DNA from 3 places in the Endozoicomonas sp. ALB032 genome. Region 1 is predicted to be linked to each of the others. Evidence: predicted binding sites of a transcription regulator. Region 1 holds the regulator's gene; each other region holds the start of a gene.
What was found. The regulator FliA, encoded in region 1, starts transcription of late flagellar genes. The targets are predictions, from matches to a motif close to CTAAAGTTNNNNNNNNNNCNGCCGATA.
Positions count from the first base shown of each region.

Region 2: flgM (flagellar biosynthesis anti-sigma factor FlgM) is a predicted target of FliA. The motif match lies at 6,315-6,341, and genes of this name have one in related genera.
Region 3: fliD (flagellar filament capping protein FliD) is a predicted target of FliA. The motif match lies at 4,905-4,931, and genes of this name have one in related genera.

Region 1 covers NZ_JBLYNW010000001.1:4,054,466-4,065,099, reverse strand. Annotated here, with positions in the region: gene ACO6VG_RS15605 (hypothetical protein) at 1-1,571, shown strand, start outside; gene ACO6VG_RS15600 (rhodanese-like domain-containing protein) at 1,657-2,094, opposite strand; gene ACO6VG_RS15595 (RNA polymerase sigma factor FliA) at 2,443-3,189, opposite strand; gene ACO6VG_RS15590 (MinD/ParA family ATP-binding protein) at 3,192-4,001, opposite strand; gene ACO6VG_RS15585 (sigma-54 dependent transcriptional regulator) at 4,716-6,173, opposite strand; gene ACO6VG_RS15580 (helix-turn-helix domain-containing protein) at 6,539-7,636, shown strand; gene ACO6VG_RS15575 (OprO/OprP family phosphate-selective porin) at 7,810-9,012, opposite strand; gene ACO6VG_RS15570 (hypothetical protein) at 9,300-10,076, opposite strand.
Region 2 covers NZ_JBLYNW010000001.1:232,645-243,278, forward strand. Annotated here, with positions in the region: gene ACO6VG_RS00825 (FliI/YscN family ATPase) at 1-672, opposite strand, end outside; gene ACO6VG_RS00830 (FliH/SctL family protein) at 672-1,436, opposite strand; gene fliG (flagellar motor switch protein FliG) at 1,488-2,510, opposite strand; gene fliF (flagellar basal-body MS-ring/collar protein FliF) at 2,503-4,155, opposite strand; gene fliE (flagellar hook-basal body complex protein FliE) at 4,170-4,490, opposite strand; gene ACO6VG_RS00850 (OmpA family protein) at 4,589-5,482, opposite strand; gene flgN (flagellar export chaperone FlgN) at 5,488-5,997, opposite strand; gene flgM (flagellar biosynthesis anti-sigma factor FlgM) at 5,969-6,277, opposite strand; gene flgL (flagellar hook-associated protein FlgL) at 6,381-7,289, opposite strand; gene flgK (flagellar hook-associated protein FlgK) at 7,311-8,942, opposite strand; gene ACO6VG_RS00875 (rod-binding protein) at 8,957-9,289, opposite strand; gene ACO6VG_RS00880 (flagellar basal body P-ring protein FlgI) at 9,316-10,434, opposite strand; gene ACO6VG_RS00885 (flagellar basal body L-ring protein FlgH) at 10,446-10,634, opposite strand, start outside.
Region 3 covers NZ_JBLYNW010000001.1:216,299-226,932, forward strand. Annotated here, with positions in the region: gene motA (flagellar motor stator protein MotA) at 1-547, opposite strand, end outside; gene ACO6VG_RS00745 (sigma-70 family RNA polymerase sigma factor) at 552-1,286, opposite strand; gene ACO6VG_RS00750 (flagellar basal body-associated FliL family protein) at 1,303-1,815, opposite strand; gene ACO6VG_RS00755 (flagellar hook-length control protein FliK) at 1,846-3,093, opposite strand; gene fliS (flagellar export chaperone FliS) at 3,107-3,508, opposite strand; gene fliD (flagellar filament capping protein FliD) at 3,523-4,872, opposite strand; gene ACO6VG_RS00770 (flagellin) at 5,025-5,828, opposite strand; gene ACO6VG_RS00775 (flagellar biosynthetic protein FliQ) at 6,083-6,352, shown strand; gene fliR (flagellar biosynthetic protein FliR) at 6,352-7,125, shown strand; gene flhB (flagellar biosynthesis protein FlhB) at 7,136-8,287, shown strand; gene flhA (flagellar biosynthesis protein FlhA) at 8,284-10,389, shown strand; gene ACO6VG_RS00795 (flagellar motor switch protein FliM) at 10,469-10,634, shown strand, end outside.

The sequences.
Region 1 (10,634 bases):
ACAAAAAAAGAACAGCGCCTAAAAGAGAAGTTCAGTCTCAGTCCTGTCACCAACCAAGCCTGATGGAGCAGATCGGTCCTGAGAATAGAATGACCGGGGTTTATAAAAAATCAGATGAGACCGGCATAGTGCTTGGTATTCAGAACCCTGAATCGGTTCCTGTAATGAAAAAATATAAAGACCTTGTCCGTTTGGAGTCCAAGACATTACAGTTAAAAAAGATTCTGGAACAGACTAACAACTACATCCATATACACAACAATGATTTCGGAATGCTTGTTTTTGATGAGAAGCAACTCACTGTTCTTAAGAAATATGAGTACTTCCCTCTAAGCCCCTGTATGAAAAATCTGCTCGATGAACTCGATAGCTACGATACGGCATTAAAACAAATTTTCATGTATCAGAAAGAATCCGGAGATTACAAAGCCTATGCTAGAGAACTGGACCACTTAATAAAAGGACGCAATACTGTATTTGTGAGCTTGTTACAATCATTAAAAAGCAAACTTGATGATTTAGAAAGACAGACATCAACTGCATTAAAAGTTAATAGTGATCACAAAAAAGAGGATATCCTGCAGCACAGAAAATACATTAATTCCCAGATTAGAAAATCTGCAGCCATTCTTAGCCCTGTAGAAATAAAAAAAATGTTCCAACAATGCATAAAGGATCGTCAAGCATGCCTCAACGAGCACAAGCGGACTGAAGCCAGGGAGCTTGCTGAAAGAGTAAGAGCCAGGAGAGAAGCAAACAACAACAGCTTTACTATGAAGCTCTTTAATTTAGCGTCTGTAGCTTCCTATACATTTTACCTTCTGTGCATGTTAGGTTCTACACTTGCATTGGTGCCTTTACCGAAAAAAATAACCCGTTACTTCGCCTACAGAAAGAAAATAGACACTAGTCGTTTGTTAGAAAAAATAATCAGAACCGAGAAAAAGAAGATGCCAGTGGACATCAAAAAATCTATGGATAAGTGCGACAACGCTCAAGACTTAGCGTTTTCAACCAAAACCAACGTCAATTACCCCGACGACTGGAAGCAGCCGTATTTACCCTTCTATCATGACTTAACACAGATCAAGAAAAAAAAACGCCCTAAAAAAAGTCGAAGTATTGGGGCAATAGCCAGGAAACTCAAGGATATCATTATGCCGAAGGACCAGTTGCCTGCGAGGCCGTGGAAAGAGGATATACCGATAGACAACCAATACATCAGACCTATTTACAGAAGAGGCTTTACCCCGTCAAGTAAAGATACGGGTAAAAAAAACATTGTTGCCTATGCCTATTTTGACCCTTCATCAGATGCAATCAAAAGCACAATATCCGATAATGCCCTTAAAAAAATGCAAAGCATTCACGAAACAGGCCGGTATGCAGCCCATGAAGAAGGCGCTACAGGCTACAAATGCTTTAAATATAAGAGCGAGCCATTATGGGAGTTTAAAGTGGCTGGAGATGAACGGGTTTACGGCTTAACGATTCAGGCAAATGAAGAAGGGAGACATGCGGGTGTCGCTCCACTGGTTATATTCGACACAATATTGAATAAAAAATTATAGGCATCAACTGGCTCTTGTATACCATGGGTTTCTGCAAGTTATAAAAAAAACGCCACATGACGCCTTTTTTATAACTTGAAATAACTTATTTCATCAACATGGACGAGAATGTCTGCGAATCACTCATATCATCTATCTTTTGCTTTCCTGGCTTCCAACTGATGACTTCTTCTGTTTCCAATTCTGAATAAAGTGTTACCGGATAATCAAATGCCAACCAGGAAAAGTAGCCGTCCCTGAAAAAGAACACTCTCTCGTAACCCCAGAGTGCGGCAAGGTAACTCGCTATCGCTCCCCTCATGTGATACGTGCTGTTTCCGTAGATGACAATAGGCGTCTTTTTATCCAAAGTGCCAGGCTTGAACAGCTGTCTGAAGCCCGCCCTTAAATCCAGACTTTGAGACCGGTCAATATGCCCCCATTCCCACTGCTGATATGGTCTCACATCTATAAATAAAGCCCCCAACTCATGAAGGCGCTTGGCCTGATGAGTGTTAATGGTAACAACGTTCTTGATATTCACTGGCGCTTCCTGTGCAGACAGGAAGCAGGAGGTAAGGGCCAGAAAGCACCCTGCGAGATAAGAATTCCATTTCATATTAATACAGGTCCGTTATAAGACTACTTAATAAAAACTACTTTATAAAAAAGTATATGGAGTAAGGACCTGCGTACTTGGAATAATAGGAAGCTAAAAGCTTGCTGCTCACTGCCAGAGAGCATATAGAGTGAAAAAATACCGTTTACTCTACAAATCATTCATTCCAGCCACAGGGTTTGGAGAAGCAATGACCCTGGATAGAAACAAAAAATGCTTGCTTTAGAGCTTGGGGACCCTATACCCACGAGTCCCCCCGGGTACACTGGTGGTTTAACCTAACCAGTTATGGAGCTTGGCTCTTAATCTGACGGCTGCCTGAGAGTGAATCTGGCTGACCCTGGACTCACTGACGCCCAGAACCTTACCAATTTCCTTGAGATTCATCTCCTCATCGTAATAAAGCATCAGGACCAGCTTTTCCCGCTCAGGTAACTTCTCTAAAGCTTCTACCAGGGCATACTTGAACTTCTCTTCCTGAATATCGGCTGATGGACCTCTATCTCCAGAGCGAGCCTGCATTCTGGACTCTTCGCTGTCGAACAGTTCTTCAAAACTGAACAGTCGGCAACCACGAAGGTCACTGAGAATGGTGTAGAACTCATCCAGATTGACTTCCAGCTCCTTAGCCACTTCGAAGTCTCTGGCATCTCTTCCAAGGCGGGCTTCAACCTTCTGAATCGCCTCAGTCACTCTGCGACTGTTTCTGTAAACGGATCTTGGCCCCCAGTCACCTTTCCGGATTTCATCCAGCATGGCACCACGGATACGAATGCCCGCAAATGTTTCGAAACTGGCACCTTTACTGGCATCGTACTTTGAGGCCGCTTCCAGCAGACCGATCATACCTGATTGAACCAGGTCATCGATCTGAACGCTGGCCGGCATCCTCGCGGCCAGATGATTCGCAATTCTTTTTACCAGAGCCTTATGAGTTTCAACCATTTCGGTCTGAATCAGTTTCTGACTCTTTTCCTGATTGGCTTGAGTTGCCTGCACTCCCTGTGCTGTAGCATCCATGCTTATACCCTCTCTTTTATTCTTGTTGGCAAGAAGAATTCGATACGACCTCTTGGCGGTGTTACTGGTATCGCCATCATCTGATGTGCAATACGCAAAATGGCTTTCGAAGCCCGGCAATCCGGATTTACCTGCAGAAGTGCCTGCTGACGGGTGAGTGATTCTGCGACAGCCTTGTCGAATGGAATCGCCCCCAGATAACGGAGAATAATTTCTACTTCATCATTCAGATAGGATTGCAACCTTTCAAACTGGTTCGATCCATACCGACGGTTATTAACGGCGTTGACAATCACTCCAAAACGACGGACACCGTATATTCGGTAAAGCACACGGATCATTCTCACAGCATCGAGCAGTGACACAACTTCCTGATTGATGACGATGAGAATTTCTCCCGCAGCCTGAATAAGAGCTACATTGTCCGGAGCTAATCCAGGTGCGGTATCAATGACCAGGGTATCAAGAGTTGGAGCCAGTGACTCCAGACTTTCTATCATTCGGACAGCATGACCGGTTTCTACGGTCTCCCTCCAGATAGGTTCCCCTTTTGGCGACAGCACCTTCAGACCCGAGGGCCCATCCTGAATAAAACTGGAAAAAGAGTCGTTGGCATCGAAGTGGGCCACATCCAGCTTCTTCTCGAGCCCAAGGCTTATTCCAACATCGGGGACAGCCAGGTTTCCATCCATTAAAACCACACGTCTTCCGTTGTTTGTGAGAGCCAGTGCGAGATTGACTGCAACTAATGTTTTACCTACTCCACCCTTACACCCCGCAACTGCAATAATCTGTTTTGTTGATGAGTTCATGGCTTTCAGCTTCTTTTCAGTGATTACTGCATAAAATCTGGAATCAAAAACGTTTTTTCTTTTTTTACTGCCTGTACTTTATTAATAACAAGAGCCGTGCCAATTTTTTAAAACGCCTGTTTTTCACTCATGGTCACATAGCTGACGTGACATCATTTTGACCAGCCCCAGCCTAAAGAACATAACCTGCTGTTTTTATTGAGATTTATTTTTACCGGTCGAATTTCCGTCATGTTACTTTTTTGACAGAGTCAAAATCGATCTCAAAAGAAGACATCAAACGTCGTTTCATTGAAAAATAAAAAGAAAGTTATTTGACAGTGTCATTTTATAGTGACGAATTACTGTCGCATAATATTTTCCAGAGGGATAAAAAGTGTTACTTAATTGACAAAATAAATTCCGAAACTGAGAGATTTAAAAAACGACAAAATAAAGTTAATTTCCAATGATGGATAAAAACACTTTATCCAGAGATAAAAAACGTCAAAAATTTTATCTTCCTACTTGTTTGATAATTGATAAAACCGACTTACTTTTAGATAAAAAAGACAGCTACCAGGTAAAAATTTTCGGGATTCTAAAAATACAAAAACGGCCTCGTCTACTTTTTTCAAAAGCAGACGAGGCCGTCATAAAATCGAACCTGGTAAGTTAAGACAAAAAAAATGGCTATCAGCTCACGCTGATAGCCATTTTTTTGAACCGATCTGATTAACGCATGGTCTCTTCATAACGATGAAGGCCATACTTTCTCATTTTCTCAACCAGTGTCGTCCGGCGAATCTGAAGTTTGTCAGCCGCTCTGGCCACAACGCTGTTGCAGTCACTCAGAGCTTGCTGGATCAGGCTTTTTTCCAGCCGTGTCAAAAATTCCTTCAGATTCAGGCCGCCCACAGGAAGAATCGCCAAATCATCGACTTTTCCGGTTCCTGCAGGTTGAATACTATCCGGGAACAGCTCGGCAACACCGTCATCATCAGTAATAGCTTCCATATGACGGAAATTCTGTGGCAGATCCTGAACACCTACGACACCGTAGGGATACATAATCGCCAGTCTTTCCAGCAAATTGGACATTTCCCTGACATTACCCGGCCAGTCATGACGGCATAGCGACATAATCGCAGCAGAACTCAGACGAATGGAGCCGCGACTCTGTTTTTCCATTGCACTGACCAGCTCGTTGAGAATCAGCGGAATATCTTCCGGACGATCCCTGAGAGCAGGCATTTCAATGGGGAATACATTCAGCCGGTAGTACAAGTCTTCCCTGAACTCACCGGACTCAATCATTTCAGAAAGGTTTTTATGAGTAGCCGCTATGATTCTGACATCCACAGGAATCTGTTCGGAACCCCCCACTCTTTCAATGGTGCGCTCCTGCAAAACCCTAAGCAACTTAACCTGCATGTGCAGCGGCATATCACCAATTTCATCAAGAAACAGAGTGCCACCCTGCGCCAGCTCAAACCGCCCTTTTCTTGAGCTGACCGCACCGGTAAAAGAACCCTTCTCATGCCCAAAAAGCTCACTTTCCAGCAATTCATTAGGAATAGCGCCACAGTTTACCGGCACAAAAGGCATATCCCGACGGTGGGAGTGATCGTGCAGATTCCTGGCCACCAGCTCCTTGCCTGTTCCTGACTCACCGGTCACCATAACATTGACGTCACGGTCAGCCACCTGTGCCATGGAAGCGCGAACTTTGCGAACTTTGTCACTTTTACCCACCAGCCCACGGAACAGCTCTACTTGCTGATTCATACCTGTCTGGTGAAGTTGACGCCATTGTTCGCGATACACCTGACCATAATGCAGGCAAGAGAGCAACTGTGAACGATTGCAAGGCCAGTCGATACGGGCAATGACCTGCCTGCGGAGTGAAGATTGGAGGTTTTCCGGAAGGGGTTCGGCTATGCGAATGACGGGAACCCCGCCACTCCAGTTCTGTATACGGGCGATCATGCCCTGCATTGAGCTTTCTGCCTGGAGAAAATCGCCAAGAAAAAGCGCACAGAATCCTTCTTTGTTGGACTCGCTGATAGCATCTTCCCAGTAGGCGGAACTGACGGCCCTAGTACGATACCCCATAAATTCGATAACGGTACTTAGATCATGTCGCCGCTGTTGAGCGTCTTCTATGATCAATACCTGATCTGCTGCATCCATTGTAACGACTTTCCTTGTCATCAACGCAATGTAACAAACAGCTCTGAATAATATGAATTGCAATAAGCAAACTCTTATTCATTCATTTAAGGTCTAAAATTCTATTTCGTCAAATTTCTCGGCCACTTTAATTCATTTTTTGACTTTTTTATAAAAAATGACGTGAAATAGCCCTGTTCATCGATCATTTGCTGGAATAAACGGAGCGTTCTCTCCGTAAAACAGATAGTCTCATTCTCCACTGATCGAGTTGGTATTAATGAGCTTTCAGAAGAAAATAATGAAATCATGGTTTACCTGTTACAAGAAGCTGCATAAACGGTAACATAACCACTGTCGGGTATGGGCAGCCATCAGGAATTTGAATGCTGATTATCGAAACGCTTGGAGATATTGCCGCCATGCGGGAAAGTGTGGACGTGGAGTGTAAACTGGCACAGGGGCGGGATGGCAAAGGTGCTATCCCGAAAGACATGTGGGAAACCTACAGTGCTTTTGCCAATACCCAGGGCGGCGATATTTTTCTGGGCCTTGAAGAAAAATCGGGTCACCGATTTGTTCTGGAAGGTATTACCGACACCCCGAAAGTTCTGAAAGAGTTTTGGGATACCCTGAACAATCCACAGAAAGTCAGCACTTGTATTATTCGAGATCGTTGGGTCAAGGTTCTGGAGATTGAGGGGAAATCTCTCATCCAAATTCATGTCCCTCCCGCCAATCGTAAGCAAAAGCCAGTCTACATCAAAGGTAACCCCATGATCGGCACCTATCGTCGCTTTAACAGTGGTGATATGCAGGTGAGTGAAGAGATGGTTCGCCGGATGATGGCTGAGCAGGTTGAGGAGAGCCGGGATGCCGAAACCCTGGGGGAAGTAGTTTTTGATAAATTAGGCAAGCAAGAGCAGCTTATCCTGATTACTGCTCATATTGAAAAGACAGTGGATCATGCCAGAATGATGTCTATTCTGGATATTCACCCTCGAGACCTCTCGGCCCTGCTTGCCTCTCTTGTTGACAAAAAGCTTCTATATCAAGATGGTAGTGGTCGTGGAACAATTTATTTCACCGCCCAGGCTATGGCAGAAGATACGATGCTAGAACGGATTTTCGAAGGTATGGAGATGGAAAGATCCTGGTCTGAAGGCGAAAGGTCCGGAGCTTGGCCCGAAAGGTCCGGACCTTTAGAGAACCAGCTTTCGACTCTGGCAGAGCCTGTCGCTACAAAAAAGCGAGCCCCCAGCGAAGAGGTGCGCCAAGCCATCCTTAACTTGTGTGCGCTGCGAACATTACAACTGGAAGAACTGGAAAAACTGCTGAATCGAAGTGGAGAATCTCTGCGCAAAAAATACCTGCAACCATTGATCAAAGAGCACAAACTCAGGCTGATGTACCCCACCAGGCTCAACCACCCTCAACAGGCGTATATTACCGTTGGGTCAGTGATCGATAAGGAGTACAAATGATCACAGAAGATCAATTGGAACAGCTCTGTCCGGGCTGGTTCCAGAATCTCAATTATGACCATATATGCGGATAAGATATCCCCCCGGAGAACCGGCTGCAGAACATTTTGGCTTAGCCAAAAAGGCCCCGCAAAAGCAGGGCCAGGCTCACACACTAAGGAACTGAATGGGTATCAGAACACGTATTGCAGGCGGGATACGATAGCGCTTCCCTTATCATTTTCTATGTTTTCGTTGGTTTTGCCTTGAACATAGTTCAGGCTGGCGCGGATATTCCTGGTCGCAAAGTAGTTTACGCCCAGAGTAGTGGTTTTCAGTTCAAGATCATCACTCGCACTATCCTGGTCGATAGTCGCCTGAGTATAACGTGCGAACACTTCCCACTGACCACCGGTTGGCTTACCAAAAGCACCTTCTTTATAAGAACGCTTGCCACCGTCCAGCAGGTAAGAAACCTGTCCGTAGTAGCCTGAGACTTTTGCGTCGCTGTTAGCGTCTTTAGACTTCAAGTCTCTAACCGCATACTCACCCTGAAGCTGGAATGATTGGAACTGACCCGCCAACTCCAAAACATATTCAGAATCTTTATCAACGTTTGTGACTGTTACAGCACGGTCTGCACCTTTTTTAACGCCTAAGGAGGACTCTAAATCAACATTAGAACCACCATCCGGATTCTTGTTGTAATAGTTCAGACCCAGATGAAGCAGCATGTCATCATTCATGATGGGAGCATAGGTAGCACGCACGATATAGCTGGCAGTCCGTTCTACTTCCGGCTTATCTTCTTCAGCCTGTCCATCATGGTGAATGCCAAACACTGCGGTATAGTTATCACCACCGGTCGCTACCTGAATACCGTAGTCATTACCTTCATCGCCCTGCAGTAAGTCGTAGATCATTGGACGCTCGATCGCCATGATCCAGGAAGAACTCACGGTATTTTCCAGTCCATAATCACGACCCCAGCGACCCAGAGTCACTTCTACAGGTTTGAAGCCAACATAAGTGATCTTGGCATCATCCAGTTCGATTGAGTCGTCGCTTTTGGTTTTCAGCTTGAGCTTGTATTTCCAGTCGGTGTAAGCCTTACCACTGAAACCAATCTCGGCACGGCGAATATAGCCTTTACGGGCTTCAGCGTCATTACCAGTGTCTGCGACATAGAGATCATCAAGGCTTGCGTAGTCCCACTGCAGCTTGCCGCTTACCTTAAAGGAAAAGGCGCCGTCATCTGTTTTCAGCTGAAGACCACCGTTCTTGGTGCTGACGATAATATCTTCGCCTTCCGTCTTAACAACACCAGCGTGGGCAGAAGACAGGGTCAGACCTGCAGCAACAGCGGCTACTGCCAAAGAAACAGGTTTAAGTTTCATTCAAAACTCCATTTATATCGTGCTTTTGTATTTATTACTTGGCTCTAAAGAGCGATGTGTTGGCATTTTTTGTTATTCGCAGCCTGATAAGCCCTACCGCCTCCCCAGATTCCGGAGCACGGCTGCAAGACTCTCATGGCTGTTTTTTTGTTAACTGCGGGTGAGTATATTGGGCTGGAAATATTTCTTGGAGGTGACAGCAAAAAGAAGGTTTTATGACAGTACTGCTCACCTCCCATAAAACGCAGGCATCACTATTCAAGAGCCTGGGACTATTCCTAAGCATGTCAGAATGCTCTTGCAGCAATAAGATACATTGAGACCAAAAAGGCAAATCCCGGCAGGTGATAGAGGGAGTTTGCTTCACTGATAAGGCGTTGCCTGAAGTTACCTGCATTGCCTACATTAACTGTCAGGGTCGATTTCCATGGCCTGACGCTGCCATACTCGGCTAATGCCTCAAACTGATAAACGTCACCATTTTGGTATTCGGGTTTGAGAATAACCAGGCGCTCGCCTGCATACTGACATAACCAGCTATCAACTATGGTTCCTTTATCGTTCAGCAGGCGGACCTTGCTGTTGGGCGCTTCACAAAGTGCCACCAGCGGGTGATTTGCTGCATCTGAAATATGTTCGGTTTGAGTCTGGTTGTAGCCGATCAGCCACACTAACTCAATGGATCGTGCCGGTGGATGATGATATCCGGCTGAAGTGGACTCAGCAGCCCCGGCAGTGGTCGCTTGAGTCACTGTTGTGGTATCAGCGACAGTGTCATCATAGGTCTCGGAAATAGTGGTAGGAACAGGAGTCGTCAACGGAGCAAGAGTCGTCACGCGACCAGGATCAGCAACAGGATCAGCAACAGGATCAGCAACAGGATCAGCAACAGGATTGGTTGCAGGACAAATATTTGACTTGGGATCATAGGGTCCACCGCAGTTGGGATCAGGATCAGCAAATGATTTACAGACATGAATCCTGATGCGCATATTATGTCTAAGACAGTTTCCACCTTCACGGCTATTGATTGAAGACTCAAGACCATTGGATGTGGATATCAAATAGTAATCTTTGCCCCCTTCAAATACCCCTGTAGAATCGAAATATTTTTCAAGAAAAAGCAGTGTCAAATAAGTCAAAGAATGAGGTTTATTACATAAAAAAAGCTCTGCCTTAGGATCATACTTTTTATCAACCCGACAGTTATCGTAGCTCGTTTTGTTCTCTACCAACCATATATTTTCGAACAGATTAGAGCTTTGTCGACTTTTAATACTTTTCCTTACAGCAATGTAAGAGTTTGGGCAAATAAACCTTATCTTTGAGTTTAAAGATACGTATAGAGTCGTATTCACCTCGTGCGAAAATAAATCCTTATAAAAAAAAATGCTTTCGTATTCATCTATCGCATAACACACCGGCAACAGGTTAAATAACAGTACGAACCCAAATAAAACAAGCTTCATGTTTTTTCCTCAATAAAGCTCAAGGACAAAAATAGCAGAAATTCTTGCATACCCATGTCTTTTATCTTTTCGCTAAACGTTTACGAGTTCACCGAGTCTTTGATGCCCTGAAGAGCCTGCTCTTACGGAGGTTTGGTTATTTATCATGGCGTA
Region 2 (10,634 bases), 3.8 Mb from region 1:
CGACTCATCCCCGGGGGAGGCCACCACAACCGCTTTTTCCCGACCGTCCATACCCAGAATCTGGTCCACAAATTCCTTTACTTCCCGACTGCGTTCACCGATCAGACCAACAACTGTAACATCAGCCCGGGTATTTCGGGTCATCATACCCATAAGCGTGCTTTTGCCAACGCCACTGCCGGCAAACAACCCTACTCTTTGTCCTTTTCCCAGGGTCAGCAGACTGTCGATAACTCTCACTCCCACTTCCAGTGGCTCATCGACCGGCTTTCTGGTCATGGGATTAAGAGGGGAGGAATGAATTGAAATTCTGTCAGACAGGCTCAAGGCAGAGGAATCAAGCGGCTTACCCATAGCATCCACTACCCGCCCTAACAGTTCTTCCCCCACAGGCATGGTGTGATTGTGAGAAACGGGAATAATTTTGTCTCCTGCTGCCAGGCCTTCCATTGTCGTTGACAGGGGCATCAGAAACTGACTGGCCCCGTCAAAGCCAACCACTTCTGCTTCTACCTGACGACCACTGCGCATATTGATATGACAAAGTTGGCCAATGGGCAATCGCAACCCTTGGGCTTCCAGAAGAAGACCTTTTATGGCTGATACTTTCCCGGATAATTTGGCAACAGGTACTGTCTTCAGTTTTTCAATCAGATCATCAGAAAGAGACATTAACCTGCATCCTCCATTGCGGCAGGCAAGTTTTCACGAATGATATCGAGACACTCCACCAACCGGGATTCCATGCGCGCTTCCGCTTCTGTCTGGCTGGACATAATACGGCAGTCGTTTATTTGTAATTCGTGATCTTCGACAACCTGCCAGGCTGCACCAAAGTCAGGTTTGAGTGTCTTGAGCAACTCCGCATTGACCGGATTCACATGAATGGTGTACTGAGTATCCTCGGGCATGATACTCAGAGTTTCCCTGACAACAGAGACTATCTGTTCCGGAGAAGTCATCAGTTCCCGGCGCACTACCTGACGACAGGTTTCTTCTATAACTTTTCCTAGCCAGCTGATCTTTTCGTCACGACCATAATTGCCACCAGAGCGAAATTCAGACATTTCTTTTCGCAGCAGGGATACCAGTTTTTTCTGTTCTTCAGTGGCAATACGCCCACCTTCTTTGACGCCCAGTTCTCTGCCTTCTTCAAAGCCCATTCGGCGGCCTTCTTCCACACCTTTGGCATAGCCTTTCTCAATACCCTGCTCCAGAATACTCTGTAATACTTCAGGAGAGGGCTCAATGGATTCCTGAGGTTTCGGTACTGTATTCTCAACCGTATCGACAGACTGGGAAGCACTATAGTCAGGTTGTTGATCTACCTCTGAACGCTCTGAATTCTGAGATTCACCGGGCTTCTGGTGAACCGGAAAGAGAAACCGTTTGAAGGCCGCTGTTTCAGGCTGCCATATTTTTTGTCTGTTTGTCATGAACCAACCTGTTGTTAGTATTATGAAAAACGTGATGGATATTGGTTTGCATTACCCGATCATCTCGTCCTCATCATTAAAGCTCAGCTCTATCTCACCGGATGCCGCCAGCTGTCGCGCTGCCCGAAGCACATCATTTCGGGCAGACTGAACCTGGCTGGCACGCACCGGGCCGAGGTTTTCAATATCTTCAAGCAGGAATTTGGCGCTTCGTTTGGTCATGGTGCCTACCACAGAATCAACCATCTCCTGAGCAGCCCCCTTGAGCGCCAGAGCCAGAATATCCTGGCTGACCTCCGCCATGACCTTACGCAGCGCATCTTCATCCAGACGCATAAGGTGTTCAAAGAGGAACATCTGTTGTTCAATTTGCTCAGCCAGTTTTTTGTCCTGCTCCTTAAAGTAACTCAACAGACTCTGCACCGAAGTATCATTCATCCGGTTCATTATATCGGCCACCTGACGAAGACCACTGACGGTGGTATTCTGGCTGGTGCTCATTTTGCCGACATTGGCATCAAATATAATGTTAAGTTCTTCAATAATGGATGGATGTAATTCCTGCAGTCGGGCGACTCGTGACAATAGATCCTGATGACTCTTGGCTGGAAGGCGCATTAATACATCGGTAGCCTGCGTGGCTCCCAGATAGGTCAATACCACTGCCTGAAGTTGTGGGTGCTCATCAACAATCAGTTCAGTAATGGTTCCCGAGTCCATCCATTTCATCGCTTCCAGGCTATTGCTCTCACCACCAAAAATAGAGTCCATGACCCCTTTTGCTTCTTTATCACCCAGAGCCAACTTCAAGGTCTTGTTGAGATAGCTTTTTGAGGAGCCGGACAAGGCACTATCGTAGCGATAGGTGTGGAAAAACAGGTCCAGCACTTCCTGAACCTGATCTCTTTTCAATGGTGAGATGGTCGCCATGTTCGTGCTGATCTGTCGAACTTCCCGCTGGCTAAGGTGTTTGAATACCTGCGCCGCACCTTTTTCCCCAAGACTGAGCAGCAGAATGGCTATGTCTTTGGGCGTCGGCTGCCTTGATGGCAAGACTCTCGGATTATCACTCATGACTGTTCATCCATAGCTTGATCACCTGTGCAACCCTGGCAGGAGCCTTCGAGGACAGCTCTCGCATCTGAGTCACCTGAGTTTCAAAATCGGCTAACTCAGGTGGCAACAGATCAAAGGTGTCGTCAAAGATCACTTTCCTGCCTTTCTGGTCAAACTGGGCACCACTTTCCTCGGGCGTTGGAGGAGGTAATGCTTCGGGCTCCTCCATCTTGACGGTGATCTGTTTCATCATGGGTCTTAAAAGAAACATAATCACCAAAATACCCAACAAAGTGCCGCAACCATATTTGACGAAGTAGAGAACCTGCGGCTGTTGCCACCAGGCCAGCCCGACAGGTTCAACATGAGTGACTGGCACAAAGGGTGCGGTGTGAATACTGATCTGATCACCACGGGCCTGATCAATACCTGTTGCATCAATGATCATTTGTTGAATCGTGGCAATTCTTGCCTGGTCCCAGTTACCAATACCCAGCGCTTCATCGGGCAGCTCATTAAGAACGACAGCGACGCTGAGTTTTTGTACTCTGCCCTGCTGATTGGCCACCTGCCTGATCACTTTATCTACTTCATAATTGCGGACAAACTCTGACTGGACATTATTGTTTTGCTCTGCTTCAGCCTGTCCTTCTTCTTCCGGAGGCTGATTACTGAGCGCTCCAGGTATGCCCCTGGCTCCCTGCCCACTGGTTGCCACTTCCCTTCCCTGCTCGCTTCTCAGCACCGGAGCACCAGGCTCATATTGCTCAACCGTCTGTACTACCTGTTCAAAATCCACATTGGCGCTCACTTGAGCTCTGAAGTTGACAGCACCCACCAGTGGCTCTAGCAGGGCACTAATGCGCTGTTGAAAATGAGCCTCAACCTGGCGCTTAAAGTCCAACTGTTTACTGGCTTCACTGAGCGCACTGTTGCCCAGTAAAATATCGGAAGAGAGCAGTTTGCCGGACTGGTCAATGACAGAAACATCGCTGCGATTCATATTGGCGACACTGGCGGCCACCAGATTCACGATGCCTTCAATCTGCTCATTGCTCAACCTGTACCCCGGAAACAGATCGACAAACACCGAGGCCGATGGTTTTCCCTGTTTGCGAATAAAGCTGCTCTGCTTGGGCAGAGCCAGATGGATTCGGGCATTGCGGACGGGTTTCAGGCTGATAATGGTCTGAGCCAGCTCGCCTTCGAGACCGCGCCGGTAGCGGACATTTTCCACAAACTGGCTGGTACCGATCTCCTGCCCATCCAGAGTTTCCAGCCCTTCCGGCATTCTCGCCTGAACTCCGGATACAGCCAGCTGCATACGGGCATCAGAGAGTCTTCCGGCATCCACCATTACCTGACCCGAAGCAGGGTGAATCTTATAAGCAATATTGTTTTGATCCAGCACATTGACGACACTGGCCACATCATAGAGTTCCTGATTGCCATACAGTGGCTGATAATCGGGAGATTGTGACCAGAGCCAGAAAACCGACATCAGGGCAACAGAAACTGCAAACAACACCATCAGCACCACTTGATAGCTGCGATTGTTTTTCAGAACTCCGGTGACTCTGTCCACTGCTTCGCGCCACACAGGCTTCACTTCTTTTTCTTCTGGTGTCGGCTCCGGGGCAGCCTTTTTATCTGATTCTGCCATGGTATTTTTCTACCTTAAATCTGCATACGCATGATGTCTTCGTAAGCAGTCACTGCCTTATTACGGACCTGCATCAATGCCTGAAAGGAAATACTGGATTTCTGCATGGCAATCATGGTGCCCATGAGGTCATCACTCTCCCCGGTTTCAATGTTGTGCATCATGCTGCTGGAATGTTGTTGCAGATCATTAACCTTTTCGATGGCCTGTTGCAGCAGATTGCCAAAGCCGGTGGTAGTCACAGCTTCAGATTCAATTGCGGAAGGTAAAATCGGAGCAGGTCGGTTTTTCAGGAGTACACTGAGGGAATCCGGGTTAAGACCTTTGATGTCCATTGAGCCGCCATCCACTATTGTTCTGTGAAATATTGTTCTGTAAAAGTGCCTGGTGAGAACAGGCTCTTTCGTAGTTGACGATTTATTGTCAGAATTATTTATCGGCGGCTCAGGGTAATCTTTACCCGTCGGTTTTTATTTCTTCCTTCAACAGTTGCATTGGTGGCGACAGGATAGCGGTCACCATGAAAGCGCATGGTAAGACGCTGTTCGGGAATACCTTTTGATCGTAAATATCTATAAATCCGGCTTGCACGCACTTTTGACAGCTGAAGGTTTTCCAGCCTGTCACCCCGAGAATCTGTGTGAGCGTCAATGGCGACATTGGTTACACTTTTATCCACCAGAATATAAGTGGCCAGATCATCAAGATGTGATAACTGCTCAGAGCTTATACGAGAGCCTGAAGAGGAGTAATAGAACAGTGTTTCTTTTGCCTGTTCGTAGTTCAGAGCCAGCAATTCTCCATAACATTTATAAAATGTTGCTGCTGTTTTTTGGAAATTCATAGCGGGTATTTTAATATGAACAGGGTTAACTGCCTCCCTCTCAATCTCAATAACCAGCTGATGACCCTGTTGCATATCTTCCACAACACGGGCAACATTGATTCTCATTTCAAACTGTTTATCCGGCTCTGCTTCAACACCTCCCAGAGCGTTCAGATAATGGCTATGACGCCAGGGTGATTGCTGAACCCCAACACGAATATGTCGGGCTTCTTTAATGAAAAAATCCGGTTCCAGGGTTATATAATGAATGCCTCCGGCAGCCGCATTCAAAACGATACTACCCAGCCCCGTCACTTTGCTGTTCATGCGACACTCGAAACGGGAAGTGGTCAACTCCCATTTATGGAGACTGAGTTCCTGAGGGAATTCTCTGACTGAGTTGGCTGATGATCGGGAAAGCAGCAGCAAGGAGAAGCCAAAAATCGTGAGGCCAAAAATCAACAGTTTCTGAAATCGCCGCAAATCATCAGAAAACCACATGCTGATCAGCCCAGCTTTCTTTCGCAGATGCCCTGTTGGTTATAGGGCACAGGTTCCTGACTGGAAAAAACCACATCAATAATCTGGTTAGTACTGGCAGCCAAACGACTCAGCAGTTTGCCGTTTGCCTGATTCAAACTGCGGCAGCGACCTGCTGTGATTTCCAGTTGATGCCATTGTTTCAGTGTGATTTCAGACTTGGGAGTAGAAGCTATAATCTGCAGAAAAGTTCGTATACCTGCCGGGTCCGGTGACAACCCCGCTTCTTTCAAATAATGCTCTCGCAGGGAAGCATTCAGATGCAGCATGTCCAACAGTTTGACCTGAGTTTCCAGATGAGTTTCCAGAGCTGCAATATCCCTTTCCAGCATCAGGTTATGGGCCTTGCTCAGAACAGCTTCAAGTTTGCGGGTTAAAGCCAGTGCATCTCGAATATTATCCAGCAGTTTTTTTTCAGCAGAGACGTTGTAGGTACCACTTTTATTGTCATTCTTTTCTGTGGTCATCAAAGTCATCGGAAAGCTCCAGAATTTTATTGGCAAGCACTTGATAATCGACCGGCATCTCACCTTTTTTAATGGCGCGCCGAATGCTTTCCACTTTTTTACTGTCAATTTCATCTATGGCTGACAGAGACTGGAACAGTTCTTCAATATTCTGGGCTTCACCGCTCAACTGCAAACGATCATTATTGACTTTAGGGGGCTCGACAGCTTTCGCATCATTTTTAACTGCACGCTGACTTGCTATTGGACTAGCCGCTTTTTTTGGCCCGGTGCGATTTATTCCTGGCATCCTTTTCACCACTCGTATGTGATGGGTACAGAACTCCAATCGGCAAGGTGTCAAAAAATATTAAAATCCCCTGAAATGAGGATTTTTTTTTGCCCATGGCCCGTCAGAAATAATTGAACAGAGACAACTGCTTGATGTTGGCATAAACCTGCTGACTGGCATTGAGCAGGGTCTGCTGCTGAGCCAGATCGGTAGCAGCCTTTGTCATATCAATATCTTCAAGGGATGAATGAAGTTTTTCCAGCATGAGTTTGATATCGGCATGGCTTTCACCCACCCGGTCAAGCACACTCTGATTACTGCCAGCCTTGGTCTGGGCGATCCCTATCCTGTCCAGAGTGTCGTCAATCCATGTCAATGCGTCAGAAAGAACGGTGTTTAAACTCACAGGGTTTCTCAGTTCATCCACTGCATCAGACAGAGCATCAAAGACACTGTCCGTTGGTGGTGTAGCGGTTGGGTCAAAAAACAGATTTTCTCCCGGCTCATTAACCGGTATCTGGGCAGAGCCGCTGATATTGACCTGGCGAAGGTTATTATTGCCATAGTATGAATAATCACCAGCGACCTCATCAACAGGCTTCTGGGTGCTCAGGGTTCCGGAGAAAATATATTGCCCGTCTGCCTGCTGATAATTGGCCAGGCTCAGGAGAGACTGATTAACCGTATTCAGCTCCTCTGCCAGTGGCACATAGTCCTGATCAGTCAGGGTTCCGTTGCTGGACTGCAAAATAATGTCTCTGGCACGCCGCAGTTGCTCAGTCATTCCACTGTACAAAACATCTTGCTGTTGCAGCATTCTCCTCGCCGAATCAATATTATCTTCATACTGTCCTATTGCCGTTAATTCATTATTGATCTGAAGAATTTTTACTGTGTCAACGGAGTCATCTGATGGTTGCAAGATACGCTTTCCGCTTGCCATCTGGTCAGTGGTTACAGCCAGTCTGGCCATACCGTCCTGCATAGCCCTGAGCATAATATTATTGAAATTGATGCTGCTGATACGCATGTTTTCGGCTTCCTGTTTTAATCAGAACATTCTCAGCAATGAATCAAATGTCTGCCGGGCCACTGAAATTACCTGAGCATTGGCACTGTAAAGTTGCTGAAAGCGCAGAAGGTTGGCGGCTTCTTCATCCAGATTGACACCGCTATAAGCATTTCGGCTCGCTTCAGCCTGCTCAAACAGCTTTTTACCCCCATCGGCTTCTGTTTTCGCCTGAGAAGTCTGTACCGCAATATCGCCAATAAACCGGGTATAGCTTTCAGTCAGACTACTTTGCCCTTCTATCAGAGCATCATTCTGAAGCTGAATAATTGTCTGCAAGTTTGAATTATCGGCCACGCCGCCACCTGGTGCTGCCAGAGCCAGAGCAAAAGGTTCCGTCAGAACCGCATCAAGATCTCTGGCACCATAACGCACCGGTGACAACCGGTAAGCCTGGTCAGTAGCGGTGCCGTCGATATCAATTTCAACACCATCAAAGTTCAGGGTATCGGTACCGGCACCGGATAAGCTGCCACTGAATTGAACCCCGTCGTTCAAACGGGTAATAACATAGTTGCCGGTGTTATCTACCCGCAGATCATAGTCGCTGGCTTTGACTTGGGAACTATCCGTAATTCTCATATCAGACACTGCGGTAGAGACAACGTCCAGGGAAAATATACCACTGGCAGGATTTGTCAGATCAGAAAAAAGGTCGACACCGGCGTTGCCATTAACATCTTCCCCAAGTCGAAGCTGGGCATTGATCGTCGATGATATGACTACTGCCAGGCGCCCAATCTCATTTTGAGCCTGTGTTAAAGTGCCATTCTGGTAATTCAGGATGCCACCAATGCTGCCTCCCGGATCACCGTGTACCTTTAGAGAGGCAGAATCACTTTCAAACTCCAATGAAAAGCCATCAGGGTTGCTGGCTGATCCGCTCACATTCAGGTTGTTTCTCTGATCACCAACCAGCAGTGGCTGCCCTGATTTCAGATAAATATTAATACTGCCATCTGACTGCTCCAGAACATTGATGCCCATCAGCTTTGATAATTCTTTGACGGCCAGATCCCGCTGGTCAAACATCTCGTTAGCAGCCTCACCACTGGCACTGATCTTCTTCAGCTGGTCATTAAAGCCGACAATATTTGCCAGCAAACCATTCGCTTCTGCCACCGCAGCCTCCAGCTGCCGCCCGACCAGCCCCTGATGACCCGCAATTTGGTTATTCAGTGTCGTAAACTGCTGAGCCAGCTTACTACTTTCGCTAAGTATGACCTGCCTGGCAGCACTGGAATAAGGATCAACCGTTGCGCCATTGAGCGTCGTAAAGAAACTCTCGAGGCCTGAGGTAAGAGAGGTGCTGTCATCGCCCAACCATTGGTCCAGCGAATTGATGTATTCTGAAAAAGTGGCGGTTTTTTCTGCCAGAGATTGGCTCTCCCACATCTGGGCAGTAAGAAAACTATTAGCTATTCGCTCGACACTGGATGCATTAACACCGGTTCCCTTGGTACCGATTCCCGGATGCAAAGTGTAAGTCGGGTACCAGTAAACCCTTTGACGGCTATAGCCTTCTGTTTCGGCATTGGCAATATTATTGCTGGCGACATTAAGCGACGCCTGGCTGGCCTGTAATCCAGAAATACCTATCTGCGTCAGACTCATGTCATCTACCCCGATTAACGTTCAGCATCAAGCCCGTCGTCTTTATCACCCAGCTGCCTTACCAATGCCTCAGCGATGCCCAGCCCGCCTTCTTTACCCAGATGTCCGGCAATCTGGCTGTCAAACATTGACTGAAAAAACTGCACATCCTTGCCCGATGTCGGCAAGTCTGAGCTGCTCATCATCGCCTCATTGGCCCTGCGCATACTCTTGAGTAATTCGTTAACAAACAGGGCTTCAAAGGCTTCTGCTGCTTCTTTCAGATCCTCCGGAGCTTTTCCCTGACCTGAGTCCGGCTGATAAATACCGGCCAGATGTTTAGCCGACAGAGTGCTGCCAATATCCATATCGAAAGCCCTTATCGTAAATCCATTTAAATCACAATGAGTTCAGCTTCCAGAGCCCCGGCTGCTTTGAGCGCCTCAAGAATTGACATCAAATCTGTGGGTGTCGCCCCGACACCGTTAATAGCCATGACCACTTCCTGCAAAGTGACTCCTTCCTTAACCATATAGATAGCGGCATTCTGCTCTTCTATTGTCACATCACTGTTTAATATGACTTCTGTGCCTCCTCCCTGAGAGAATGCACCAGGTTGTGATACCGAAGTTGCCTGCCGGACTTTGACGACCAGGTTGCCATGACTGACTGCAGCCGGACGAACACGAACATGCTCGCCCATAACCACAGTGCCTGTTCTGGAATTGAAAATAATACGTGCCGCAGGATCTGCCGTTTCAACATTCAGCCCTTCGAGCATGGACATAAAGGCCACCCGCTGGCTACTGTCTTTGGGAGCCGAAACCAGAATAGAGACACCATTACTGGCGTTGGCGACTTTGGGGCCAAAGTGATTATTAATGGCCGTCACTACCCTGCGAGCATTGGTATAACTGGGTTCTTTTAAATTCAGTACCAGCTGTTCCCCAAAGTTGAAAGCGCTCTTTACTGAACGCTCAACCAATGCACCTCCGGGGATGCGACCGGCGTTAGTACTGTTAATCTGTATAAGGCTACCCGCGACTGGAGCATCCGCCGCTCCTGCCAAACCCTGAGCAGAAACTCCGCCCACAATCAGACTGCCCTGGGCCACTGCAAACACCTCGCCATTAATACCTTTCATCGGTGTCAGCAGCAGAGTTCCACCTCTGAGGCTCTTGGCATCACCAATAGAAGAGACGGTTACATCGATTTTCTGACCCGGACGGGCAAAAGGAGGCAAGCTGGCATGGACGGTGACCGCTGCAATATTTTTTGAATTCACATCAGAACTGCTGATGGTTAATCCAAACTCTCTCAGCATGTTCACCAGTGATTGTTTGGTAAACGCTGATTTATCTCCGGTGCCATCAAGCCCCACCACCAGACCGTAACCAATCAGCTGATTATTTCTGACACCTTCAACATCCACCATATCCAGCAAACGACGGGCACTGGCATTACCTGCCAAAACCAGCATAAGAAAAATGATGCCCCATCGCGTTGAAGACATAATGACCCCTGTCAAAATGGAAACCATGGACTGTTAAGCATCTTGCTCACCCAGCCTGGTTCATGGGCATCTGAGTTAATGCCTAATGCCACGTAATCAATTTTTGCTTCCGCCAGTCGCTCAGACGAAACCTTGTTATCCGTTTTGATATCTTCCGGCCGGACCAGCCCGCTGATCTTGATCAGCTCTTTACCCGAATT
Region 3 (10,634 bases), 3.8 Mb from region 1:
CCAGTACTGCCGCGAGAATACCGAAACCCGGCAATGCATCAGAAATCAGCTGCAGAGCATCCGCCGGACGCATCATTTCTGACTCCATGGATTCAATTTCTTCCTCAATAATGGTTTCGTATTCGTGGGGCTCAATGCCGTCTACCAGTGACAACCTGAGGTTTTCAGTAATGAAGTTATAGATATGAGGGGTCTTCATTATCAGAGGGTATTTGGAAAAAACATCGCTGTTTTCAGGGTTTTCTATATGCTCTTCAAGCGCCTTGGTCCCTCCCTTTTTTTTCGCCATATTGAACAACGTATACAAAAGAGAGAGCAGCTCATCAAAATATTCACGATTAAAACCTGAATTATTGACGGTATAAACCAAATGTCGCCCGGCCGCTTTGACAACATTCGTTGGGTTGGCAATCATAAACGCCCCCAAGGCGCCACCACCAATCATCACTATTTCTGCTGGCTGCCAGATAGCCCTCATTTCACCACCCGCAGCCATAAAGCCACCAAAGATGCAGCCTAGCTGGATAAGCAGCCCCAAGATTTTCATAACACTATTCCCTGTTCCATTCTTCCAGCAGCGAGCGCAGTCTTAGAACAGCCTGACGGTGTAACTGACAAATACGGGCCTCCGTCAGATCCAGAGCTTCTCCAATTTCTTTCATATTCAGTTCATGAACATAATAGAGATTCATCAAATGTTGCTCTCGTTCCGGTAACTCCTTTAAAGCATTTGCCAGGGCCCTGCTGCGCTCCCCTCCCATGGCAACCACTTCTATAGAGTCATCCTGATTAACCTCTATGATTTTGCTGTCAGCCTCACCCTGCATCAGCCCATCCAGACTCAGCAGATTGTCGGAATTACTGCTCTGCAACATGCGGTGGTATCGCTCAAGGCTGACACCAAGCTCTTTTGCAATTTCTGACTCGGACGGAGCCCGTCCCAGCTTTGTATTAAGCGTCTGAATTGCCTTCCTGATCTTCTGTCCGTGTTCCCGATCTGTTCTGCTGCGCCAGTCCCACTGTCGTAACTCATCAATCACTGCGCCTCGAATCCGGGTTTTGGCAAACTGTTCAAAGGGGACTTTGCGGCCCGGATCGTAACGACTGGCAGCATCCAGAAGCCCCATCATCCCGGCTTGCAAGAGATCATCCCGGGAAATGTTACTACCCAGACTACTGGCCAGATGCAGCACAATCTTTTTGACCAGAGACAAGTGCTGTTTAACCAGAACATCCCGCTGATTTCCTGCCTGTTGGCGATAAGCGTCAAGTCCTTTTTGCTGCATCTCAGCCACTAAGTTGCTACTGGATCACAAGATCCGTAATCAGACAGTCATCCACCCTTGCTCCCACCCTCTCTTTCTCGAGCAGGGCATTGACTCTTGCCAGCGTTTCAGCACGGATAATCTCTGTAACTCCCCCGGCTTTAACCTCTTCAAACGAGAGTGAGCCCAGATAGTTGATGACTTCATTACGAATAAGAGGCCGGTAGGCTTCCAGTGTTGCGATCACGGTTTCATCCCGTACCATCAATGACTGTTTTATCTGCATATATCGAGGTCGGGCATCACTTTTGAGAGTGATAATAAATGGCTCAAGCACCATAAAACTGGGTGGTCCCAATGCTGCAGCTTGCGGTTGCGGCTGCTGTTGCTGTTGCTGTTCCTGTTGCTGCGGCGGATTCATCATTGTCATTGCCACAAAAGCGCCACCACCCGCCAGCAACAGCACCAGAAGAATAATGATGATGATTAATAACTTGCCGTGGCCTGAATTTTTGTTTTCAGAGTCACTGCCTTCTTTTTCATCTGCCATGAGTCCAGAAACTCCTTTTCCGATGATCTGTTAAACGAAATGATCCAATAATCTGCCGCCATGAAGCCTGAATTGTTCCTGGGCGCTCTGATAACCATTTGATTCAAGACAACCATCGGCGGTGGGCAGATATTCTGAAGATTGTTCCGACGTATCAGCGTCTTTCTGGCTACCCACATCCACTGACATTTGCCCCAGAGTCAGTGATTCACTATTAAGAGCTTCCCGCAGGCGATCTCCGTGAAGCAGCAGCAAGTCTCTGGCAGCGGGTGTTGCTGTTATCACCTGAAGGCTGACAGCGTCTCTGTCAACGCTAACCGTCAGCGTTACACGACCCAATTCCGGTGGGTCTAACCGAAACTCCATTTTCTGCTCACCCTGCTTAATCATTTGCACCACTGTCTGCCCGAAGGGTCGCTGAGCTACTTCAGGTTGCAGGAAAGGTTGCTTAACTGTGGCTGACTGGGCTGCTGATGATGGCTCAGTCATCTGAATGGAAACAGGCTGTTGGGAGGTTTGAGGCGTCTGATTAACGATGGCCTGTATTGATTCGGTTGGCTGTATCAATGCAGGCGCTGTTTTTAAAGAAACCTTCCGTTCCACTTCGAAATTGAACAGAGACAGCGGAGCTGGAATTTCTTTTGATCCATGGTGATTTTTTATCTCCGGCGCTTTGGCTTCTGTCTGGATCTGATCCGGTTTCAGAGTGATTTCCGGCTTAAATTTTCCTGTCTGGTGATCGACTTCCTCTACCAGATTAACATCCGTTAATGGTTTTTGAGTCTGAGACACCCACTGAGTATTAACCGGAGTCAGAGAGACCTCTGATTCCTGTGGTCGAACAGGCAGGCGGAGTTTTTCAGATTTTCCGGGCATTGACAGATTTAAATCAGGCCGTTCAGTAACCCCTACTGTTAAAGAGGTACTTTTTATTTCTACGGCGGACTGTTCAGGTTTTGCTTCTCTGGTCAGTATCGGTAAGCTGGTGACGGGAATATGCTTTGTCAGCTCTGAAACGTCAGGGTTTGCCAAGGGTAAATTTGTTTTTGCCTGCCCATCAACAGGTATCAACCCTGCAGCCAGAAGCTCCGGAGAGACTAACTCTGTGGATGCAGATTCTATTGAGGAAAACTGTTGAAGAACAGTTTCAAATGTCAACTCAGAAGAAGTAGTAACTGTCTCAGCAGCCGCCATGACCTGCGGTTGAGCACCATCAACCGATGGCGCTGAACTCGATAGAGATAACAACGAAAAAACTGGCAGAGCCTGGTTTTCCATTCAAACCGCTCCGTTACTGAATAGTGGCAATCGCAGCTTGAGGAAGGGAAATATGGGCCCAGGCTTCCTGTATTTCTTTTAGCAGCCCCATAACTTCACTGATAGCAGTCAAATCATTTTTTGCATTGGCCTCAGTTAAACGTCTGATGCAATAGAGATATAACGATTGGAGATTTCCGGCCAAGTCACCACCTCTTTCAAAATCCAGAGACTGTTCCAGCACCAGCAGAATTTCGATAGACAGGGAGAGGCGATCAGACTTGTTGGTCAGATCCTTTCGCTCAATGTGGTGGCTTGCTTTAGCCAGATTGTCCATCAGTTTGGTAAACAACACACCCACCAGCTGAACAGAATCAGACGCTTCTACACCCGCTTTTTCCTGTTGCTGATAAGCACCCAGACCTTTTTTCTTCATGACCCTCTCCATGATCAGGAATTATTGTTATTCAGACTATTCAGACTGCTGGTGATCCAGTCACTGGTTCCACTCAGTGAGGCCAGAATACTTTCCATCGCCAGGAACTGATTCTGGTAATAGCTGCGGGTCCGCTCCAGTCTCAGCTCCAGTGCCGCACGATCATCTTCAATATCACTCAAGCCCTCTTCAATCCTGTCCTCTCGACTGTCAAGCGTTCCGCTACTTTCAAGGTGGGGAGTGAGAACGGCTGCCATTTGATTCATTAAGCCATCTTCACCAGCCAGTACCTGCGCCAATTCATCAAAGTTGTTAATCAGGGCGTCATCCAGACTATCGTTATCCAGGGTTATTGAGCCGTCTTCGGTAGTCGTCAGACCCAATTGCCCGAGTGTTCTGAATGTGTCACCGTCTTCACCATATAAAGAACTAATGACACTTCTCAACTGACCCTCAATAGCCCGGGTCTGGCTATCACCATTGAGAGGCCCCGCTGAAACACCGTTGAAATCTGTGAGAGTATCAAGGGTAGACTTAACATTGTTCCAGGCATCCACAAACTCCTGCATGGACTCTTTCAGGCTGTCTTTGTCTACGGAGATATTCACGGTAACCGGATCTGTGCTGACGGCTTTCAGATTGAGCGTGACGCCATCAATAAGGTTTTCCAGTTGGTTATCTTCGGAAGTAATAGTGATTGCAGAGGCTCCTGCACCAAACCGGATACTGGCATCCACTGCCACCTGTAAATCGGTAAAGGAACCCAGGGTTGCTGAGCCACCGGAAAGGCCACTGAAGTCACTCGTTATGGTGTTTGCTGCTCCGGATTTCTCACTAGTCAGCATCAGACGTTGCTGACCGTTTTCATTAATAATCGCTGCCTGAACCCCGGTGTTATCGGCTGCGCTGTTTATAGCATCGCGTAAATTAGTCAGGCTTTCTGAACCCGGTTCGACCGTAACGGAGAAGCTTTCACCGTTAACCGAGAGATTGACCGTTCCGGAACCAATAGTGGCATCTGTAGCGATAGCTGCGGATACAGTCTGGTGGCGAGTCGCCAGCTGATCCACATAAAACTGATAACTGCCTTCCCCGGCGCTGCTGGAAGCGGTTGCGCTCAGAACGGACTCATTACTGACACTGACGGCTCTGGGACTGAATTTACTGATGCTGTTCAGGCTTTCTACCTGAGTATTAAAATCATTCAGTGCAGACTTTAGCGTCCCGACGGCAGACAGTTCTACATTAAAGGCCTCCTCTCTGCGGGCATAACGGTTTTCACTGGGAGCACGCTCGGCCTCCACCAAAGTGTCAACAATGGAGTTAACATCCAGCCCTGAATAGATGCCACTTAAACTGAACATAATCAGCCTCTGATTAATGCCTGCTTTTATTCAGTCGGCACCGCTTTGAGAAACATAACCGAATAACAGACAGCTCTATAAAAAATGGGAGCTCACTGGCTCCCACAAAGACCATCAGCATTAAAGCTGACTGAATGTTACCTCTCCAGCGATTAACGCAGCAGAGACAGAATGTTCTGAGGGATCGCGTTAGCCTGAGCCAACACAGCAGTACCGGCCTGTTGCATAACCTGATACTTACTCAGATTCGCTGTTTCTGAAGCAAAATCAGTATCCACGATACGGCTTCTGGAAGCACTCAGATTTTCACGGATATTTGAAAGGTTATTGACGGTAGTGCTCAGTCGGTTTTGGGATGCACCCAGACTGGCTCGAACAGCGTCATAAGCAGCAATATCCACATCCAATGCACCCACTGCTGTTTGAGCGGTAGCGGCATCGGTAAAGGTAACAGCGGTCAGCGCAACGGCAGTAAAGTTAAGGTCTATGTTATTGGTGGTAGCATCGGTATAGTCAACTGCAATTTCGACGGTACCTGCGCCAAGAACGGTTGTCCCGTTAAACTCAGTCGTTGCGGCAATACGGCCAATCTCAGCCAGTTGAGCATCGTATTCGGCTTGCAGGGCGGTAACATCAGCAGCCTCATAGGTACCACTTGACGCCTGCAAAGCCAGATCCCTCATACGCAGCAAAGAGTTAGTGATCTCGCTCATAGCACCTTCAGCAGTCTGGGCCATGGAGATGCCATCGTTGGCATTACGGATAGCGACACCAAGTCCACCAATTTGTGCAGCCATTTTATTCGCAATCTGCAAACCGGCAGCATCATCCTTAGCACTGTTAATACGCATACCAGAAGACAGACGCTGCATGGCGGTCTGAAGACCTGCCTCGGTCTTACTCAGATTACGCTGAGCATTCTGAGAGAAGATATTGGTATTTACGGTCATTGCCATTTTACTAATTCCTATTCATGGTTTTACTCGCTTAATAACTTCAACGTACTGCCTGTTGATAAGTACCACTCGGGAAGGCTTCTGGATTTATTAAATAGACTTGCCATTCTTTTAAGTCGTTTTTAAAGTAAAAAAATGTTTTTATATATCTATTGCGAATTCATTTTAGAAAACTATGCTCTTGGTTAATTTCTTCGGGTTGCAGTCTGTTTTGCAAAGTTGCGAAACAACCTGAACTATTCAGAGGAAACCCCATGACACCGGAAGTTGTGGCAGACCTTTTTCGTGATGCGCTGACCCTCATTGTTCTGATGGTATCGGTGATTGTGATGCCCGGACTGCTGGTGGGTCTGGTGGTCAGCACACTGCAGGCAGCGACTCAAATCAATGAGCAAACCCTCAGTTTCCTGCCCCGTCTGCTGGCAACACTGGTCACTATAGGCATGACGGGCCCCTGGCTGATTCAGGAATTTATGGATCTGTTTCTCCGGCTGTATGAATTTATTCCTGAGATGCTGGCCTGATGGGAACCTTTACCTTCTCTGAAGTGGTGGGCTGGATTGGTCAGTACCTCTGGCCGTTTTTTCGTATCGGAGCCCTCTTTCTGGCAATGCCCATTATCAGCAGTCAGGTAGTGGCACCCAGAATCCGGGTAATTCTGGCGATGGCCATCACTATTATTGTGGCCCCCATGCTGCCTGCGGTACCCGCAGTAGAGCCACTGTCGGGTGAAGCCCTTCTGATCACTGCACAACAGCTGGCTGTCGGGCTTTTAATGGCGATGGTACTGCAAATCTATTTCGCTATTTTCACCTCCGCCGGACAAATGCTCTCCCTGCAGATGGGTCTGGGTATGGCGGTCATGTTTGATCCGATGAACGGCGCCCAGATTCCGGTAATCAGCCAGGTATTCCAACTGCTGAGCTTTCTGATGTTTCTGGCATTTGATGGGCATCTGGTCGTCATTTCTATTGTTGTGGAGAGCTTTAATACCATTCCCATTGCGCCTTTTTCTATTCGCCAACTGGATATTGACCGGCTTCCCGCCATGGGCGGCTGGATGTTTGCCAGCGCACTGCTGATGGTTCTTCCCGCCATTGTTGCATTATTAATTGTCACTTTTACCTTTGGTGTAATGAACCGCTCGGCGCCGCAATTCAATATTTTCAGTCTGGGCTTTCCTCTGACCATGCTGGCAGGCATTTTTATTCTGATGCTGATCAGTTCCACCCTGAACGGTGTCTTCACACGATTTACCCGGACTGTTCTGGACATTCTACGATCGCTGGTTCTTTAGGAGTTTTCAGATGGCAGAAGAATCACAGACTGGCGAACGCTCAGAAGAACCCTCCGAACGAAAACTTCAGAAGAGCCGTGACGAAGGCCAGGTTCCCCGATCCCGGGAACTGGTCACCTTTGCTTTGCTGGCTTCAACCCTGGTTGCTTTATGGCTCAGTGGTGGATTAATTCGCGACCAGCTGTTTCAGGTTATGTACAAAAGCTTCAGGTTTGAAAAAGACGTATTGCGTCAGGAAAGCTGGCTGACGGATCACCTGATCGTCAGCATTACTCAGGGGTTCTCCGGCCTGCTGCCCTTTATGCTGATTGTCATTCTGGCCTCAATAGCCGCTTCAGCGGCTTTAGGAGGCTGGATATTCTCAAATAAACAGATACGACCCAAGGCTGAGCGCATCAGTTTTCTCAAAGGCATTAAACGCATGTTTTCTGCCAACTCCATGATTGAGTTGTTAAAGTCCATTGCCAAAATCTCGCTGCTGGCTTTTTCCCTCTGGCTCATTAATCAATGGTTCTTTCGGGATGTGCTCTGGCTCAACCGGCTGCCGATATTTCAAGCAGTTTCAGAGGGCCTCAGCCACCTTACCATGGCCATCACCATTCTAGTCAGTGCCCTGCTGTTGATCTGTTTTATTGATGTACCTTTCCAAAGATGGAACCACATGAAAAAACTGCGCATGACACACAAGGAAATGCGTGATGAAATGAAAGAGTCTGAAGGTCAGCCAGAGCTTCGTTCAAGACTGCGGGAGAAGCAACAGGAAATTGCGGGTCGCAGAATGATGCAGGCCGTTCCTTCGGCGGATGTCATTATCACCAACCCAACTCACTTTGCAGTGGCTCTGAAATATGATCTGGACAAGGCCAGAGCGCCCTATGTCGTAGCAAAAGGCGTTGACAGAGTAGCCCTGCGTATCTGCGCTGTGGCACGGGAATACAATAAGCCGGTGGTACAGTCACCCACGTTAACCCGGGTGATTTATCATACGACACAGTTAAATCAGGAAATTGCCGACGACCTGTTTTTGGCCGTTGCCCAGGTTTTGGCTTACGTCCATCATCTGAATGACTTTCAGGCCGGACGCAGAAGCAAGGCACCCGATTTACCAACACCGGAAGTCCCCAGCGCCTTCCGGGAAAAATGGGATAAGAAGAGACAATGATCAAGGAAGCTCAACGTCTGCTATACATGATGTCGCCCAAAAGCGGCAACCTGAATATCGGGATTCCGCTGATCGTTCTGATGACGCTCGGTATGGTTACACTGCCGATGCCGCCTTTTATGCTGGATGTATTCTTTACCTTCAACATCGCACTGTCTCTGCTCATCCTGTTAGTTAGCATTTACACACTTCGACCTCTTGAATTTGCGGTGTTTCCAACCATCCTGCTGGTTTCCACTTTGTTGCGCCTTGCCCTGAACGTGGCATCAACCCGGGTGGTTCTTCTGAATGGACATACTGGCAATGGCGCTGCCGGAAAGGTGATTCAATCCTTTGGTGAGGTTGTTATTGGCAACAGTTACGTTGTTGGTCTGGTGGTGTTCTTTATTCTGGTGATTATCAACTTTGTCGTGGTCACCAAGGGTGCTGGTCGTATTTCTGAGGTGACCGCCCGCTTCACTCTCGATGCCCTGCCAGGCAAGCAGATGTCCATTGATGCAGACCTCAATGCCGGCGTTATTGATCAGCAGGAAGCGCACGACCGCCGGGAAAGTGTACGCCGGGAGGCAGACTTCTATGGCTCAATGGATGGTGCCAGTAAGTTTGTCCGGGGTGATGCTGTGGCCGGCCTGCTTATTCTTGCCATCAATATCATAGGTGGAATGCTGATAGGCACCATTGGCCAAGGGTTATCTGCCGGGGAAGCCTTTGCTGTTTATTCTCTTCTGACGATTGGTGATGGTCTGGTGGCCCAGATTCCTTCGCTGCTGCTCTCCACCTCTGCGGCTATCATGGTAACCCGTGTCTCTGAATCTGCGGATGTAGGGCATCAGGTTTCCGAACAGATGTTCTCTTCTCCGAAAGCGTTGGGCCTCACAGCCATGATTTTAATGGTGATAGGCATTGTTCCCGGTATGCCCCATGTACCCTTTCTCAGTCTGGGCCTGATCGTGGCGTTTCTGGCCTGGTGGACCACCAACAAACATCAGAAGGATGAACCCGAATCCAGCCACTCTGCAGCCAATACAGAAGATGTCAGTGAGTCATCACCCTGGTCCTGGGGAGATATTCCGCCAGTGGATACCCTGGGGCTTGAACTGGGTTATAAACTCATTCCTCTGGCAGATGAAAATCAGGGCGCTCAACTACTCACTCAGCTAAAAGGCATTCGCAAAACCCAATCCCGGGAGCTGGGCTTTCTGATTCCCAGCGTGCATGTGAAAGATAACCTGAACCTGAAACCTGATAGTTACAATATACTGCTCAAGGGTGTCATTGTTGCCGAAGGACAGATTGAGCCCATGCGTTTATTGGCGATCAATCCCGGTGAAGTATTTGGTGAGATAAATGGTATTGCAACTTCAGAGCCTGCTTACGGACTGGAAGCACTCTGGATTGAAACCTCAGAGCGGGAACATGCCGTCGGACTGGGCTACACGGTAGTCGACGCTGCTACGGTTATCGCTACACACCTTAATAAAATTATTGATGAACACGCCAGTGAGCTGCTTGGGCATGATGAAGTAGTGCAACTGCTGGATAAGCTGACTCACTATTCCCCCAAACTGGCTGAAGATCTTATTCCCAAAAAGCTGTCCATGAGTGTGTTTTCCCGAATACTCAGAGATTTGCTGACCGAAGATGTCTCTGTCAGTGATATTCAAACCATTGCCAGCACCCTGCTGGAGTCGTCTGAACGGATTACAGAACCACACTTATTGACCTCTGAAGTTCGAATTGCCCTGCGTCGCAGCATTATCCAGAACCTGGTAGGCAACACCTCTGAAATACCGGTTGTCACCATGAGCTCAGAGCTGGAGCAGGTCATTATGCAAAGTTACCAACAAGCTCGTCAGAGTAACGACTTCTCCCCTGACACACTGCCACTTGAACCCCGAATTGCGGAGCAACTTCAAGTTCAAATGCCAGAAGTCTCTGCCAACCTTGCTGCTGAAGGAAAAGTGCCTGTCATGCTTGTCAATGCATCATTGCGCCCGGCCATGGCCAGATATGCTCGTCTATGCACCGAGGGTATGCATGTATTGTCGTTTAATGAAATTCCTGAAAATAAAGAAGTCATAGTGGTTGGCAAGATTGGCTGATTGTCTTTATCAGCTAATAGCGGTATGTTTTTTAATAACAAGAATTATCTGGTGATAAGCCAGTTATATGGAATTTCCCATGGAACGGAAATCTTTATCAGACAATACCGAATCCAGCCTGTCGGGTGAAACAAAGACTCGCCGGGTTCATCCGCCTTCAAAATTCAAGGATCTGACGACTTATGATCTGACTAACCCGGATTATAAGATTCACGACCTTTTGCCGACACTTGAATTGATCTACC